Linked DNA regions of Aminobacter aminovorans. The protein of the gene in region 2 interacts with the protein of the main gene of each other region in a pairwise test. Links are inferred from orthologs where the notes say so. Each region holds a gene or a part of one and is shown on either strand. Other genes may lie near its edges.

Evidence for each region.
Region 1: the proteins of ptsN (region 2) and trkA interact in binary tests that used the Escherichia coli proteins (3 or more experiments, as listed by UniProt). The link is inferred for Aminobacter aminovorans from one-to-one orthologs.
Region 3: the proteins of ptsN (region 2) and DY201_RS00535 interact in binary tests that used the Escherichia coli proteins (3 or more experiments, as listed by UniProt). The link is inferred for Aminobacter aminovorans from one-to-one orthologs.

The regions. Positions count from the first base shown.
Region 1 is NZ_UFSM01000001.1:3,058,176-3,063,006, reverse strand. What follows is about bases 1,101-3,910. They hold trkA (Trk system potassium transporter TrkA), read right to left. Parts: upstream 3,289-3,910; coding sequence 1,912-3,288; downstream 1,101-1,911. Other genes in these bases: ntrX (nitrogen assimilation response regulator NtrX), read right to left, coding at 3,346-3,910; DY201_RS15085 (D-amino-acid transaminase), read right to left, coding at 1,101-1,832. In the rest of the region: GTPase HflX, read right to left, coding at 1-583; RNA chaperone Hfq, read right to left, coding at 584-829; more of DY201_RS15085, read right to left, coding at 969-1,100; more of ntrX, read right to left, coding at 3,911-4,707; DY201_RS15070 (sensor histidine kinase NtrY-like), read right to left, coding at 4,697-4,831. UniProt on the Escherichia coli protein: Part of the constitutive potassium transport systems TrkG and TrkH. May regulate the transport activity of TrkG and TrkH systems. Binds to NAD(+) and NADH.
Region 2 is NZ_UFSM01000001.1:221,231-226,088, forward strand. Bases 972-3,808 are described here. They hold ptsN (PTS IIA-like nitrogen regulatory protein PtsN), read right to left. Parts: upstream 2,704-3,808; coding sequence 2,239-2,703; downstream 972-2,238. Other genes in these bases: DY201_RS01110 (nucleoside hydrolase), read right to left, coding at 972-1,268; DY201_RS01115 (Hsp20 family protein), read left to right, coding at 1,398-1,823; DY201_RS01120 (BQ00720 family protein), read left to right, coding at 1,886-2,143; hpf (ribosome hibernation-promoting factor, HPF/YfiA family), read right to left, coding at 2,768-3,352; rpoN (RNA polymerase factor sigma-54), read right to left, coding at 3,633-3,808. In the rest of the region: DY201_RS01105 (hypothetical protein), read left to right, coding at 1-276; more of DY201_RS01110, read right to left, coding at 327-971; more of rpoN, read right to left, coding at 3,809-4,858. UniProt on the Escherichia coli protein: Seems to have a role in regulating nitrogen assimilation.
Region 3 is NZ_UFSM01000001.1:101,368-106,735, reverse strand. The notes cover bases 922-4,268. They hold DY201_RS00535 (sensor histidine kinase), read left to right. Parts: upstream 922-1,314; coding sequence 1,315-4,068; downstream 4,069-4,268. Other genes in these bases: DY201_RS00530 (response regulator transcription factor), read left to right, coding at 4,065-4,268; kdpC (potassium-transporting ATPase subunit KdpC), read left to right, coding at 922-1,257. Outside these bases: potassium-transporting ATPase subunit KdpB, read left to right, coding at 1-675; more of kdpC, read left to right, coding at 688-921; more of DY201_RS00530, read left to right, coding at 4,269-4,757; DY201_RS00525 (Pr6Pr family membrane protein), read right to left, coding at 4,733-5,368. UniProt on the Escherichia coli protein: Member of the two-component regulatory system KdpD/KdpE involved in the regulation of the kdp operon. KdpD may function as a membrane-associated protein kinase that phosphorylates KdpE in response to environmental signals.

The DNA of each region.
Region 1 (4,831 bases), 2.8 Mb from region 2 along the record:
ATTCGATCTGCGTCTCGCCGGGGCCGCCGAGGAAGCCGGCACCGCCGCGCTGACGCTCGAGGTGGGTCCAGCTGCGAACCAGCCGGCCCTTCTGGTAGTTGAGATGGGCAAGCTCGACCTGCAGCGTGCCTTCCTTGGTACGGGCGCGCCGGCCGAAGATTTCGAGGATCAGCCCGGTGCGGTCGAGCACCTTGGCGTTCATCTCTTTTTCGAGGTTGCGCTGCTGCACCGGCGTCAGCGGATGGTCAACGATGACCAGTTCCGCCCCGCGCTCCTTCACGATCGTCGCGAACTCCTCGACCTTACCGCTGCCCAGCAATGTTGCCGGACGCGGATCGTTGAGCGTCACGATCGCGGTGTGAACGGGTTCGAGATCGATGGCGCGGGTCAGGCCGACCGCCTCGTCGTGGCGGGCCTCGGCCGAACGCTGCAAACGCGGACGCGCACTGTCGTCGTCACCCTTGGGCTGGCGCGTCAGCACCGGCACGATGACCACCGCGCGCGTGGGGGCCTTGTCGCCCCCTACCGATTCGGGTCCATTGCTGTCGCCGGCCTTGGCGCCGGCAGTCCTGTCGCGTGCCAATCAGCCGCCCTGGCTTTCCTCGCCATCGAACATCTGAACCGGCTGGCTCGGCATGATCGTGGAGATGGCATGCTTGTAGACGAGCTGCGAGTGCCCGTCACGGCGCAACAAAACACAGAAATTGTCGAAGGAGGTAACTACTCCGGTCAACTTCACGCCGTTAATCAGGAAAATGGTGAGTGGGTTTTTGCTCTTGCGAACTGAATTCAGGAAAAGGTCCTGAAGATTCTGCGATCGTTCCGCCATTGTTTTTTTCTTTCGCCGATCCCTGTCTGCTGCCAATGCGCCAAATTACCGGGCCCATGTCAAGCCAGCAAACACCCCCTTGCCACAACGCGTAGCAAGCTGAACGAGATGAATTTAACCATTTACGCCCAAGCGGTTATCAGGCTTGGATTTTTTCCGCAACGTCAAAAAATGCATCACGGAGTGAAAGCGCGACCGATCCGGGATGCCCGTTGGCGACCGGCTGGCCGTCAATGGCGACGATCGGCATGATCACGGTCGTTGCCGCGGTCATGAACGCCTCGCGCGCCGACTTGGCTTCCTCGACGGTAAACCCGCGCTCCTCGACCTTCAGGTCAAGCTTCTTGGCGACATCCATCAGCGTCGTACGCGTGATACCGCGCAGGATGCCGCTGTCTGCCGGACGGGTGACGAGGTGGCCGTCCTTGGTGACGATCCAGGCGTTTGTCGCAGCCCCTTCCTTCACGGTCCCATCCGGGTCGACGAACCACGCCTCCTGCGCGCCGGCCTCCTTGGCCTGCTGACGCGCCAGCACGTTGGGCAGCAGACCAACCGACTTGATGTCGACGCGCTCCCAGCGATTCTCCGGAACGGTAATCACCTTGATGCCTGCCGCCGCCCGCTTGGCCGACGCGACCGGGTCGGTGCGCTTGGCGGTCACGACGAGCGATGACAGGGTGGTTTCGCCTGGGAACACGTGGTCACGCGGCGCGACGCCGCGCGTCACCTGGAGATAGACCATGCCATTGCGAACACGATTGCGGGCAATGACCTCGCGCATGATGTGGACCAGCACGGCGCGATTGACAGGCCAGGCGATCCTGAGTTCGGAAAGCGAGCGGTCGAGGCGGTTGAGATGGCCGACGCTGTCGACGATGAAGCCGCGCGCCACCTCGCAGACCTCATAGACGCCGTCGGCGAACTGATAGCCCCTGTCTTCGATATGCACGCCTGCCTGGGCATGCGGGAGATAGCGGCCGTTGACGTAGGCTATGCGCGGCATGGTTTTCGTGTCCCCGAAAATTCAGACGGAGTTCTAGTCGATTTGCGCCGCGCGGCAACGCTCAAACGTCTGGTCCAGATCAGAAGAATTCGAGGCTGACGCGGAACATCTGCTCGACCTGCTTGACCGCCTTGTCGAGCGCGAAAATGACGACACGATCCTTGGGCTTGACCTTCACCGACCCGCTCGGCTTGACCACATGGCCATCCCTGTAGATGGCGCCGATACGCATGCCGTCGGGCAGATCCAGGTCGCGCAGCAGCGTGCCGACCAGCGGCGAGGTTTCGAGCGCCTCGGCCTCGATGATCTCGGCGGCACCGCGCTGGATCGAGTGCACCTGGCGGATGCGGCCGCGCCTGACATGCTGGAGCACGCGCGAGATCGTGACGGCACTCGGATTGACGTGCGCGTCGATGCCGAGCGGCTTGGTCAGGTCGTGATAGGCCGGGTTGTTGATCAGAGCGAGATTGCCCTTGCAGCCCAGCCGCTTGGCCATGACGGAGGAAAGGATGTTGACCTGGTCGTTGTTGGTCAGCGCCACCATCAGGTCGGCGTCCTGAATGTCGGCTTCCATCAGAAGCTTCTGGTCGAGCGCGCTGCCGTTGAGCACCACGGTACGACGCAACTCGTCGGCGACCTTGATCGCGCGCTCCCGGTGCGCCTCGATGATCTTGATCTTGGTGCGGCTCTGGCGCTGTTCGAGCGTGCGGGCCACAAACAGGCCGATATTGCCGCCGCCGGCAATGACGATGCGGGTCGCTTCCTGCTCATCGTGGCCGAACAGGCCGAGCGTGCGCCGGACCTGTTCCTTGGTGGTCACGACATAGGCAAGATCGCCCGCCACAAGCTGGTCGGCCGAATGCGGGATGAACAGGCGGCCATTGCGCGTCACGCCGACGACTGTCGACGGCAGGTCGGGGAAAAGCTCGCTGAGCTGCGCCAGCGGCGTGTTGATGACAGGGCAATCCTCCAGGCACTCGATCGCCACCATGATGATGTGGTTTTCGGCGAAGCGGACGACATCGACGGCACCGGGCAGCGTGATGCGGCGCAGCACCATTTCGCCCACTTCCAGCTCAGGCGAGATGATCACGTCGATCGGCAGATGGTCGCGCGAGAACAGGTCCTGGTAGTGCGGCTGCAAATAGGCCTGCGAGCGGATGCGGGCGACCTTCATCGGCACGTTGAACAAAGCGTGCGCCACTTCGCAGGCGACGATGTTGACCTCGTCGAACAAGGTCACCGCGATGATCATGTCGGCGTTCTGGGCGCCGGCGGCCTCCAGCACCTCTGGATGCGAGCCGTGGCCGACGAAACCACGCACGTCGAGCTGGTCGCGCACCGCATGGATCAGTTCGGGCGCGGTGTCGATGATCGAGACGTCGTTCTTTTCCGCCGCCAGCCTTTCCGCGATGCCGTAACCGACCTGTCCCGCCCCGCAGATGATTACGCGCATGTCATCGATCGATCCTGGCCGTTCGCCATCTCAGCTGAAACCGCATCGAGCACCATGCTAGACGCCGAGCGACTTGAGCTTGCGGTGAAGTGCCGAGCGCTCCATGCCGATGAACTCGGCAGTCTTGGAGATGTTGCCACCGAAGCGATTGATCTGGGCGATGAGATACTCCTTCTCGAACATCTCCCGCGCCTCGCGAAGCGGCAGCGCCATGATGTGCTGGTCCGACTGGTTCGGCGCACGCGGCATGACGTCGCCGATTTCGGACGGCAGCAGGTCGGCGGTAATCGGCGCCTCGGGATTGTCGCTGCGGGCGAGGATCAGCAACCGCTCGACATTGTTGCGCAGCTGCCGGACGTTGCCAGGCCAGTTGTGAGCCTGGAGCACGGCGAGCGCGTCGTCACCGATGCGGCGCGGCTTGATGCCCGCCTGCTTGGCCATCTGTTTCATGAAGTTGTCGACAAGGTAGGGAATGTCCTCGCGACGCTCGGCAAGCCCCGGCACCATGACAGGCACGACGGCAAGGCGGTGATAGAGATCCTCGCGGAAGCGCCCCTCGGCGATCATCGCCTCGAGGTTCTGCGCCGTTGACGAGATGATGCGGACATCGACCTTGACCCGCTTGGTGCCGCCGACGCGCTCGAACTGCTGTTCGACGAGCACGCGCAGGATCTTGTTCTGCGTTTCGCGCGGCATGTCGGCGATTTCGTCGAGGTACAATATGCCCTGATGCGCCTCTTCAAGTGCGCCGACCTTGCGTTCGCCACCATTCGATTCGGTGCCGAACAGCTCGATCTCCATGCGCTCCGGCGTGATCGTCGCGGCGTTGAGTGCGACGAACGGACCGTTCTTCCGCGACGACAGGGCATGGATGGCGCGCGCGGCCATTTCCTTGCCGGAACCCGACGGGCCGATGATCATGACGCGGCTGTTGGTCGGCGCGACACGATCGATGGTCTGGCGCAGCTGGCTCATCGCAGACGACATGCCGATCAGATCGTGCGTTTCGCCGCTGCGCATCTTGAGGTCGGAGACCTCGCGCTTCAGCTTCGAGGTTTCGAGCGCGCGCTCGGCGATCAGGATCAGCCGGTCGGCCTTGAACGGCTTCTCGATGAAATCATAGGCGCCGCGGCGGATCGCCGAAACGGCTGTTTCAATGTTGCCATGGCCGGAGATCATCACCACCGGCAGGTTGGGATGCAGCGTCTTGATCGCGTCGAGCAAGGCCAGACCGTCCAGCCGCGACCCCTGCAACCAGATGTCGAGGAAGACAAGGCGCGGCGCTCGGTCCGCAATAGCGGCAAGCGCGCTGTCGGCGTCGAACGCCGTGCGGGTTTCGTGACCTTCGTCGCTCAGGATGCCCGCAACGAGTTCGCGGATGTCTTCCTCGTCGTCAACGATAAGAATATCAGACGCCATTTCCGACCTTTTCGGTTTCTCTGCCCTGCACTGCGTCGTCGGCACCCTTGGGTGCCGCGGCCTCTTCGGCCGCCGCAGGCAGGACCATGCTGATCATCGCGCCGCGCCCGCCATGGAAATCGGC
Region 2 (4,858 bases):
TTGGTCGCGATGTGCGTGGCTTTCGCTTTCCAACCCATCTTGCAGCTGGCTTGGAACTCAAGCCCAGTGGTGTCGATCGATTTCGTGGTCGGGACCGTCGAAGTCGTCGCAACGAGCACAGGCCGAGGCGTGCATGGAACCAGCTATCGTTACGGTGTGATGGTCGGAGACCGGCTGGTTTTTCTGCAGGATTGGCAAATCCGCAGGCGCGGTTCGACCGTGATGCTTCGGCGCATAAACTATGAGAATGGGAAGGCTGATTATCAGCTGAACTAACGCGGAACTAAAGGGAAGGCGTCTCCCCGCGTACGGGGAGACGGAAAACCTCAGAGCCGGCCGAGACGCTCGACCAGCAGGCCGAAGAAGCCGTCATGGTCGATGTCGCGCATGACGATGGCGTTCTTCGGGCGCTTGGTGACGCCCCACCAGTCGACAACCGTCATGCCCATCGTCAGCTCGGAAGCCGTCTCGACGGTCACGTTGCAGTGACGGCCCTGGAACAGTTCCGGCTTGAGAAGGTAAGCAATGACGCACGGATCGTGCAGCGGGCCGCCGTCGGTGCCGTACTTGCCTTCATCGTAGCGCTCGAAGAATTCCAGCATCTGGGCAGTCGCAAGGCCGACCTTGGTGCCGAGCTTGCGGAAGGCCTCGATGCGCTTGGTGGTGGTGAGCGCCTTGTGGGTGACGTCGAGCGGCATCATGACGATCGGCACGCCCGAGCGAAACACCACATCGGCCGCATGCGGATCGACATAGATGTTGAACTCGGCCGACGGCGTGACGTTGCCGCCTTCGAAGAAGCCGCCGCCCATCAGAACGATCTCCTTGATGCGCGGGGCGATCCTGGGCTCGCGGATGAGAGCGAGCGCGACGTTGGTCAGCGGACCGAGCGGGCACAGCGTGACGGTGCCGGCTTCCTCGCGCATCAGCGTCTCGACGAGGTAGTCGACAGCATGCTGCTCCTGGAGCTTCATCGTGGGTTCGGGCAGATCTGGGCCGTTCAGGCCGGTCTTGCCATGCACTTCCTCGGCGGTGACCAGTTCGCGCATCAGCGGCCGGATGGCGCCGGAATAGACCTTTATGTCGGGACGACCTGCCAGCTCGCAGATCTTGCGGGCATTATTTTCGGTCAGCTTCAGCGGCACGTTGCCGGCGACAGCGGTGATTCCCAGAATTTCGAGCTCGGAGCTCCCCAGCGCCAACAGAATGGCGACGGCATCGTCCTGACCGGGGTCAGTGTCGATGATTATCTTGCGCGGTACGGGCATTTTCTTTCCTTGTTGGGCAGTTTTCTGCAGTCTTGAAGTTGCCGACGGCGCGGACCATATCAACAACAGACGGGAAAATGCCATCCGGGTTTTTCCGCATTATGTCGCTCTCGGAGGACAAGCTGTAACATGAGCCGTATGACGCCCTTCTCGAGCCCGCTTCTCTTGGGCTTCGACACGATGGAAAAGACGCTCGAGCGCCTTGCCAAGTCGGGCGACAGCTACCCGCCCTACAATATCGAACGCATCAGGGATGCCGAGGAACGGGGCGAAAGGCTGCGGATCACACTTGCGGTGGCCGGTTTCGCCGAAAACGATCTCGAAGTCACCGTCGAGGAAAACCAGCTCATCGTGCGTGGCCGACAGAGCGACGACAAGGAGCGTGAGTTCCTGCATCGCGGCATCGCCTCACGGCAGTTTCAACGCTGCTTCGTTCTGGCCGACGGGATGCGGGTGATCGCGGCCGATCTGAAGAACGGTCTGCTGTCGGTCGATCTGGACCGGCCGGAAGCCGAAAGACTGGTACGGAAAATAAACATATCGGTAGCAGACTAAGCACTGCCGATGGCTCTCATGCGGGATGGCCGAGACGGCATCCTGGCTAGAAGGAGGCTACAATGCCCAATACTGCCCAGAGACATACGATGACCACGGGCGAACTCGCCCATCTCGGTGAAGGCTCCGTCGCCTATCTCAGGAAGGTATCCAGCGACGATCTGCGCGGCCGTTTCCCCGGCCTTACCGAAATCGATCCCGGCCTCGAGCTTTGGGCGCTGTTTGCCGCCACCGGCGAACCGATCCTGTTGTCCGATGCCCGTGACCGTGCGCTTGCGGGTGCGATGGAAAACGATCTGACAACCGTTGCCATCCACTGACCTTCGAGCGCCGCTCCGAGCCGGCGACAGGGTGGCGGAATGGACAAGGGCCGCAACATGCGGCCCTTCCCAAGCTTTTTTCCGCGAAATCGAAATCAGGCGGCGTGCGACGCCGGTGTTTCCGACAGCAATGCGTGGATCGCCGATGCATCTCGCGTGCCGCGAATCTTGGCCACCGTGTCGGCGTCGCGCAGCACACGTGCGATGCGCGACAGCGCCTTGAGATGATCGGCCCCGGCCCCTTCAGGGGCCAGGAGCAGGAAGACGAGATCGACCGGCTGGTCATCTAGTGCTTCGAAGTCGACGGGCGTTTCCAGGCGCGCAAAGACGCCGGTGATCCGCTTGACGCCTGCGAGCTTTCCATGCGGGATGGCGATGCCATTGCCGACACCCGTCGAGCCGAGACGCTCGCGCTGAAGGATGGTGTCGAACACCTCCCGCTCGGGGATACCGGAAATCGATGCGGCCCTTTCGGCGAGAAGTTGCAGAAGCTGCTTCTTCGAATTCGCCTTCAAGGCCGGCATGATTGCCGGAGCCTCGATCAGATCACTCAGATCCATGCTGAAATTCCCTTGCTGTGCTCACCGCCGCATTGCCCCAAAACCCCACATGCGGTGGCGGCTACTATCCCTGGGCGACCTTTGCGGTCGAGGGATCTATCCAGCCGATGTTGCCATCAGACCGGCGGTAGACGATGTTGAGGTGCTCATTGCCAGCATTGCGGAAGACCACAACAGGGCTATCCTTGGTGTCGAGTTCGATGACGGCTGATGCCACCGACATCGTCTTCAGAACCATCGTCGACTCGGCAACGATGGCGGGCGCGAAATCTTCCGGCACATCCTCGTCGTCGTCGACGAGTGCTGCGACCACCGAATAGGCGACATCGGTCAATTCACCGTTGCCGGCGCCCAGATTGTGCGACTTCAGCCGACGCTTGTAGCGCCTCAGGCGAGTCTCGAGCTTGTCGGCTGCCGCTTCGAACGCGGCAGTCGGTTCCTGTGCCTCACCGGTCGCTTGCAACGACATGCCCGAATCGAGCCGCACCACACAATCGGCGGTGTAGCGCGAGCCGGACTTCACGACGTTGACGTGCCCGGAGAAGCCGCGATCGAAATACTTGTCGATCGCTTCGCCGATACGTCCCTCAATGCGCGTACGAAACGCATCGCCGACGTCCATGTGTTTTCCTGATATGCGCAGGCTCATCTGAAAACTGACCTTTTCTGTTCAGACTTCAAACCAGTCCGAGTTTATACCCGTGGCAGATGCAAACAAGCGTTGGCTCGCTTGTCGCACCAATTTTAAGTCCGAACTTGTCGGCTGATCTTGGGCCACCCACCGGCAGCCTCTGGCTCGTGTCGCAAGCCATCCTGTGCCGCATCTTTCCTTGGTGGGCTTAGCCCTCTTCATGCGGGCGGGCTTCTAGACACTTCATTAAGGATTGTCAATCAAGCGCCAGAATGCCCGCAATTCTGCGCCTTTCGGCCTAGCTGGCGGCACCGGCCATGGCGCGTTTTTCGCGCCGACGCTGCACCGACGAGGCGATGTTCATGCCTTCACGGTATTTGGCGACAGTACGCCGGGCGATGTCGACGCCACTTTTCCTGAGGATATCCACAATGGCATCGTCGGACAGCACGTCGGAGGCCTGCTCTTCCTCGATCATCTGGCGAATGCGGTCGCGTACGGCCTCGGACGAATGCGCGTCGCCGCCCTCAGCAGAGGCGATCGAGGCGGTGAAGAAATAGCGCAGTTCGAACACGCCGCGCGTGGTCAGCATGTATTTGTTGGCGGTGACGCGGCTGACCGTCGATTCGTGCATGCCGATGGCATCAGCTACGGTGCGCAGGTTGAGCGGCCTGAGATGGCGTACGCCGTGAACCAGGAAGGCATCCTGCTGGCGCACGATCTCCGAGGCGACCTTGAGGATGGTCTTGGCGCGCTGGTCGAGGCTACGGGTCAGCCAGTTGGCGTTCTGCAGGCATTCGCTGAGGAAATTGCGCTCGGCCGGATCCCTGGTGCGGCCTGTGACCTGGGCGAAATAGACCTGGTCGACCAGCACGCGCGGCAGCGTATCGGGATTGAGTTCCACCGCCCAACTACCGTCGGCGGCCTGGCGCACCTCGACGTCGGGCACGATGGTGTCGGTAGAGCCGCCGGCAAAGGCCCCACCGGGCCTGGGATCGAGCGCGCGGATCTCGGCCAGCATGGCAAGCAGATCCTCCTCATCGACACCACAGATGCGCTTCAGGCTGTGGAAATCGCGTTTGGCTAGAAGGTCCAGATTGTCGATCAGTGCCGCCATCGCCGGATCGAGCCGGTCGCGGCGAATGAGCTGGACCCGCAGGCATTCGGCCAGATCGCGGGCAAACAGGCCGGCCGGGTCGAAACCCTGGCAGCCGCTGAGCACTCTCAGCACGAAGGCCTCATCGACGCCGAAGCGCGCTGCGATCTCGTCGGCCTCGCCACGGAAATAGCCCGCCTCGTCGAGCCAATCGGTCAATTCGGATGCAACCAGCCGCTCCGCAGGTTCGGTGAAGGCGAAGGATATCTGCTCGCCGACATGGTCACGGAGGGTGACGGCAGCTGCCGCCATGTCCTCCATGTCGAAACCTTCGGAGCCACCGCCCGAAGCGGAGCCGGAGGATGCCGACTTCCATTGCATGGCAAGGTCGGGGCCCATACGCTCGACGGCGCCGGGATCGTCGGGAA
Region 3 (5,368 bases), 120 kb from region 2 along the record:
GAGCTGCGCCGCATGGGCATTCGCACCGTCATGATAACCGGCGACAACCCGATGACGGCCGCTGCCATCGCTGCCGAAGCCGGCGTCGACGACTTCCTCGCCCAGGCGACGCCTGAGAACAAGCTCAGCCTGATCCGCGAGGAACAGGCCAAGGGCAAGCTGGTCGCCATGTGCGGTGACGGCACCAACGATGCCCCCGCCCTTGCCCAGGCTGACGTCGGCGTCGCCATGAACACCGGCACTGTCGCTGCCCGCGAAGCTGGCAACATGGTCGACCTCGACAGCGACCCGACCAAGCTCATCGAGATCGTCGAGATCGGCAAGCAGCTGCTGATGACCCGTGGCGCTCTCACCACTTTCTCGATTGCCAACGATATCGCCAAATATTTCGCCATCATTCCGGCGATGTTCCTGGCCTTCTATCCCCAACTCGGCGCGCTCAACATCATGGGCTTGTCGACACCGCAGAGCGCCATCCTTTCGGCGATCATCTTCAATGCGCTGATCATCGTGGCGCTGATCCCGCTGTCGCTGAAAGGCGTCAAATACCGGCCGATCGGCGCCGGCGCGCTGCTCCGCCGCAACCTGCTCGTCTATGGCCTCGGCGGCATCATCGTGCCCTTCATCGGCATCAAGGCCATCGACATGGCGATCAACGCCATCGGCCTCGTGTAAAGGACATCCGTCATGTTGAAGCAACTCAGACCCGCGCTGGTCATGATCGTCGCGCTCACCGTCATCACCGGTCTTGCCTATCCCTTGGGCATGACCGGCGTAGCCCAAGTCCTGTTCCCGCACCAGGCCAATGGCAGCCTGATCGAGAAGGACGGCAAGGTCATCGGCTCCGAGCTGATCGGCCAGGTCTTCTCCGGCGAGCGTTACTTCCACGGCCGTCCGTCGGCCGCCGGCGATGGCTATAATGCCGCTTCTTCCTCGGGTTCCAACCTCGGCCCGACCAGTGCCAAGCTGATCGACCGCATCAAGGCCGAGGCGGACGCGCTCAAGCAGGCCTATCCCGGCGCGCCGGTTCCGATGGAACTGGTCACCACTTCGGGCAGCGGCCTCGACCCGCATATCTCGCCTGACACGGCCTATTTCCAAGTGGCGCGTGTCGCCAAGGCCCGCGGTGTCGATGAGGCCGCCATTCGCGAGCTCGTCGACGGCCATGTCGAGGCGCGTGAGCTCGGCTTCATGGGTGAACCGGTGGTGAACGTGCTCAAGCTCAATTTGGCCCTCGACGCAGCGGTTGCGCCCTGACATGGTCGCGCCGGAGTTCTACAGGAACTACGGCGCGCCAGACTGTAAAAAGAACAGATGCCAGACGATATCAGGGACAAGGAAGGCAGGCCTTCGCCGGACGCGCTGCTTGAGACAGCCGAGCGTGAAGGACGCGGCCGTCTGAAGATCTTCCTCGGTGCTGCCCCCGGCGTCGGCAAGACTTACGAGATGCTGATGTCGGGCCGTGCCCGGCTTGCCGACGGCACCGACGTCGTCATAGGCGTCGTCGAGACCCATGGCCGGCGCGAAACCCAGGCGCTGGTCGAAGGCTTCGAGGTCGTGCCGCGCAAGGCGGTCGACTACAAGGGCCGTACGCTTGATGAGATGGATCTCGACGCCATCATCGCGCGCCGGCCAGCCCTCGCATTGGTCGATGAACTCGCCCACAGCAACGCGCCCGGCAGCCGCCACCCCAAGCGCTACCTCGACGTCCAGGAGCTGTTGACCCAGGGCATCGACGTCTACACCACGCTCAATATCCAGCATGTCGAGAGCCTCAACGACATCGTCGCCCAGATCACGCGCGTTACCGTGCGCGAGACGGTCCCCGACTCGATCATCGATCGCGCCGACGACGTCGAGATCATCGACCTCACGCCCGACGACCTGATCAAGCGCCTGCATGAGGGCAAGGTCTATGTGCCGACAACGGCGCGCCGCGCCATCGAGAACTATTTCTCGCCCGGCAACCTGACCGCGCTGCGCGAACTGGCGCTGCGCCGCACTGCCCAGCGCGTCGACGAGCAACTGCTCACCCACATGCAGGCACATGCCATCGAAGGGCCGTGGGCCGCCGGCGACCGCGTGCTTGTCGCCGTCGACGAGCATCCGCGTGGTGCCTCGCTGGTTCGTTACGCCCGCCGCCAGGCCGATCGCCTGCGTTGCCCATGGGCGGCACTTCATGTCGAGACATCGCGCTCGGCCAACCTGCCCGACGCCGACAAGGACCGGCTGGCCGCCACCATGCGGCTGGCCGAGCAGCTTGGCGGCGAGGCGATCACAATCCCCGGCCAGTCGGTCGCCGAAGACATCGTCCGCCATGCCGGTAGCCACAACTTTACCCACATCGTCGTCGGCAAGCCGGCCAAGTCGCGTTGGCGCGAATATTTGGGGGGCTCGGTCACCCACGACCTGATCCGTCTCGCCGGCAACATCAGCGTCCATGTCACCTCGGGCACCGACCAGGATGCGGCAGCCGCTTCGCAAGGCGTGAAGACGGCAACGCCGCGGCGGCGCTTCGACCCATGGCCCTATCTCACGGCGGGGCTGCATGTCGTCGGCGCGTTGGTCGTCGGCATGGCGCTGCAGCAGTTCCTCGACGTCCGCAACATCGCCCTGGTCTTCCTGATGGCAGTGCTGAGTTCGGCGGTCACGCTTGGCTTGTGGCCGGCGCTGTTTGCCTCGCTGATCAGTGCCGCCGCCTACAATTTCTTCTTCCTGCCGCCGCTCTACACGCTCGACATTTCCGACCCCGAAAGCGTCGTTGCGCTGCTGTTTTTCCTGATCGTCGCGGTCATCGCCTCCAACCTGACCGGCCGGGTCCAACGCCAGGCTGCCGCCGCCCGCGAGCGCGCCCGCCTGACCGAGGACCTCTATCTCTTCGCCAAGAAGCTCGCCGGCACCGGCACGCTCGATGACGTGCTCTGGGCCACCGCCTTCCAGATCGCCTCGATGCTCAAGGTCCGTGTCGTGCTGCTACTGCCCGAGGATGGCAGCATCGCCGTAAAGGCAGGCTATCCGCCCGACGACACGCTCGTCGACGCCGACATTGCTGCCGCCAAATGGGCCTGGGAGCACAACCGCGCCGCCGGCCGTGGCGCCGACACCTTGCCCGGCGCCAAGCGCCTCTATCTGCCGCTGCGCACCGGTCGCATGGCTGTTGGTGTCGTCGGTCTCGACAACGACCGTCAGGGTCCGCTTCTGACGCCCGAACAGCAGCGCCTGTTCGATGCGCTGGCCGACCAGGCGGCGGTGGCCATCGAGCGCATCCAGCTCGTCGCCGATGTCGACCGCGCCAAGCTTGCCGTCGAGGCCGACAGGCTACGTTCGGCGCTGCTGACCTCGATCTCTCACGATCTCAAGACGCCGCTCGCCAGCATCATGGGGGCGGCCGGTGCGCTGCGCGAGTTCGGCGTTTCGCTGCCCGAGGAGGGCAGGGCGGAACTCGTCTCGACGGTGCTCGACGAATCGGAACGCCTCAACCGCTTCATCGCCAATCTGCTCGACATGACCAAGATCGAGTCGGGCGCGATGGAGCCCAATTCGGCGCTGCATTATGTCGGCGACATCGTCGGCTCGGCCCTCCGCCGCGCGGCCAAGATCACCGCCCGGCACAAGACCGAACTGGACATGCCGGCCGACCTGCCGATGCTGAAGCTCGATCCTGTGCTGTTCGAACAGGTGCTGTTCAACCTGCTCGACAATGCCGCGAAATATGCGCCCGAAGACTCGGCGATCCGCATTCGCGGCTGGGCCGACGGTGCGTCGGTGGCGATCCAGGTCATGGATGAGGGCCCCGGTATTCCACAGGCCGATCTGGAACGGATCTTCGATACGTTCTATCGCGTCCGCAAGGGCGATCATGTCCGCGCCGGCACCGGCCTCGGCCTGTCGATCTGCCGGGGCTTCGTCGAGGCGATGGGCGGCACCATCGTGGCCTCCAACCGGGCCGACCGCCCCGGCGCGGTCTTTACCATCACAATGCCGGTGACGGCCGAGCGGCCAAATCCTGGCGAACCAAATCTTGGTGGGCCAAACCTGGACGGACCAAACCTGGACGAAATTGCATGACCAACGCTGCGGTGAAGATCCTGATCGTCGATGACGAGCCGCCGATCCGCAAGTTGCTGCGGGTCGGGCTCTCCACCCAGGGTTATGCCATATCCGAGGCTCCGGCGGCCAAGCCGGCGATGGTCATGGTCAAGGCGGAGAAGCCTGATCTCATTCTGCTCGATCTCGGCCTGCCTGACATGGGCGGTCACGATTTGCTCGCAGTGTGGCGGCAGGAGGGGCTTCAGGTGCCTGTCATCATTCTGTCCAGCCGCACCGACGAAGCCGGTATCGTCAAGGCGCTCGAACTCGGCGCCGACGACTATGTGACAAAACCCTTCGGCATGAACGAGCTCGCCGCGCGCATCCGTACTGCCCTTCGCCATAGGCTGCAGCAGCAGGGCGAAAAGCCGGTGTTCCAGACCGGCGAGCTGTCGGTCGATCTGGTGAAGCGTATCGTCAGGCTTGGTGGCCTCGAAGTGAAGCTGTCACCCAAGGAATACGACATCCTGCGCGTGCTGGTGCAACACGCCGGCAAGGTGCTCACCCATCGCTTCCTGCTTGAGCATGTCTGGGGCGGTTCGGCCGACGTGCAGTATCTCCGGGTCTATGTCCGCCAGCTCAGGCAGAAAATCGAAAAGACCCCCGACGAGCCGCATTACATCACCACAGAGACCGGCGTCGGCTACAGGCTGCGCGAGCCTGACTGACTTGCCGGGCGGATGACGTCGCGGCGCACGAGCAGGCGGTCGATCGCAATCAGGGTGACGGCGATGATCAGGAAGGCCGCGGTCAGCACCACGATGCTGGCTGAGAGCTGCTTGAGGTTCAGTGCTTCCGGGTTGAGGAACCAGTAGGCGTACCAGCCGTCCGCCGCACCCCTGGCAAAGGCGTAACCGCAATAGGCCAGCGGCGGCACCGCCGCCCACAGCGCATCGCGCCATCTCAGGCCGCCGTGATCCCATGCCAGCCAGGTCAGGAAGAACAACACCGGCGTCGCATCATGCAGCGCATGGTCGGCGACGGCCTGCCAGCCGGTCGGCTGCCAGATCGCCCGCAGCAGCACGGAATAGACCAGCCCGCCGAACACGATCGCAGCCGCCGTCACCAGTCGCGAGCGGGGCCCGGCGAGTGCGGTGCCGGGGCTTAGCGCCATGGCGCTTGCTACCACGGCGGCCATCAGATTCATGATGATGGTGAAGAACCCAAAGAACCGCCACACCGCCTCGACGACAGACGCGCCGTCGGCCGTCATCCGTCCGACCAGCAGCATAAGCTGCAACCCAAGAGCTGACCAGGCGCTGATTGCGGTGATGAAGGC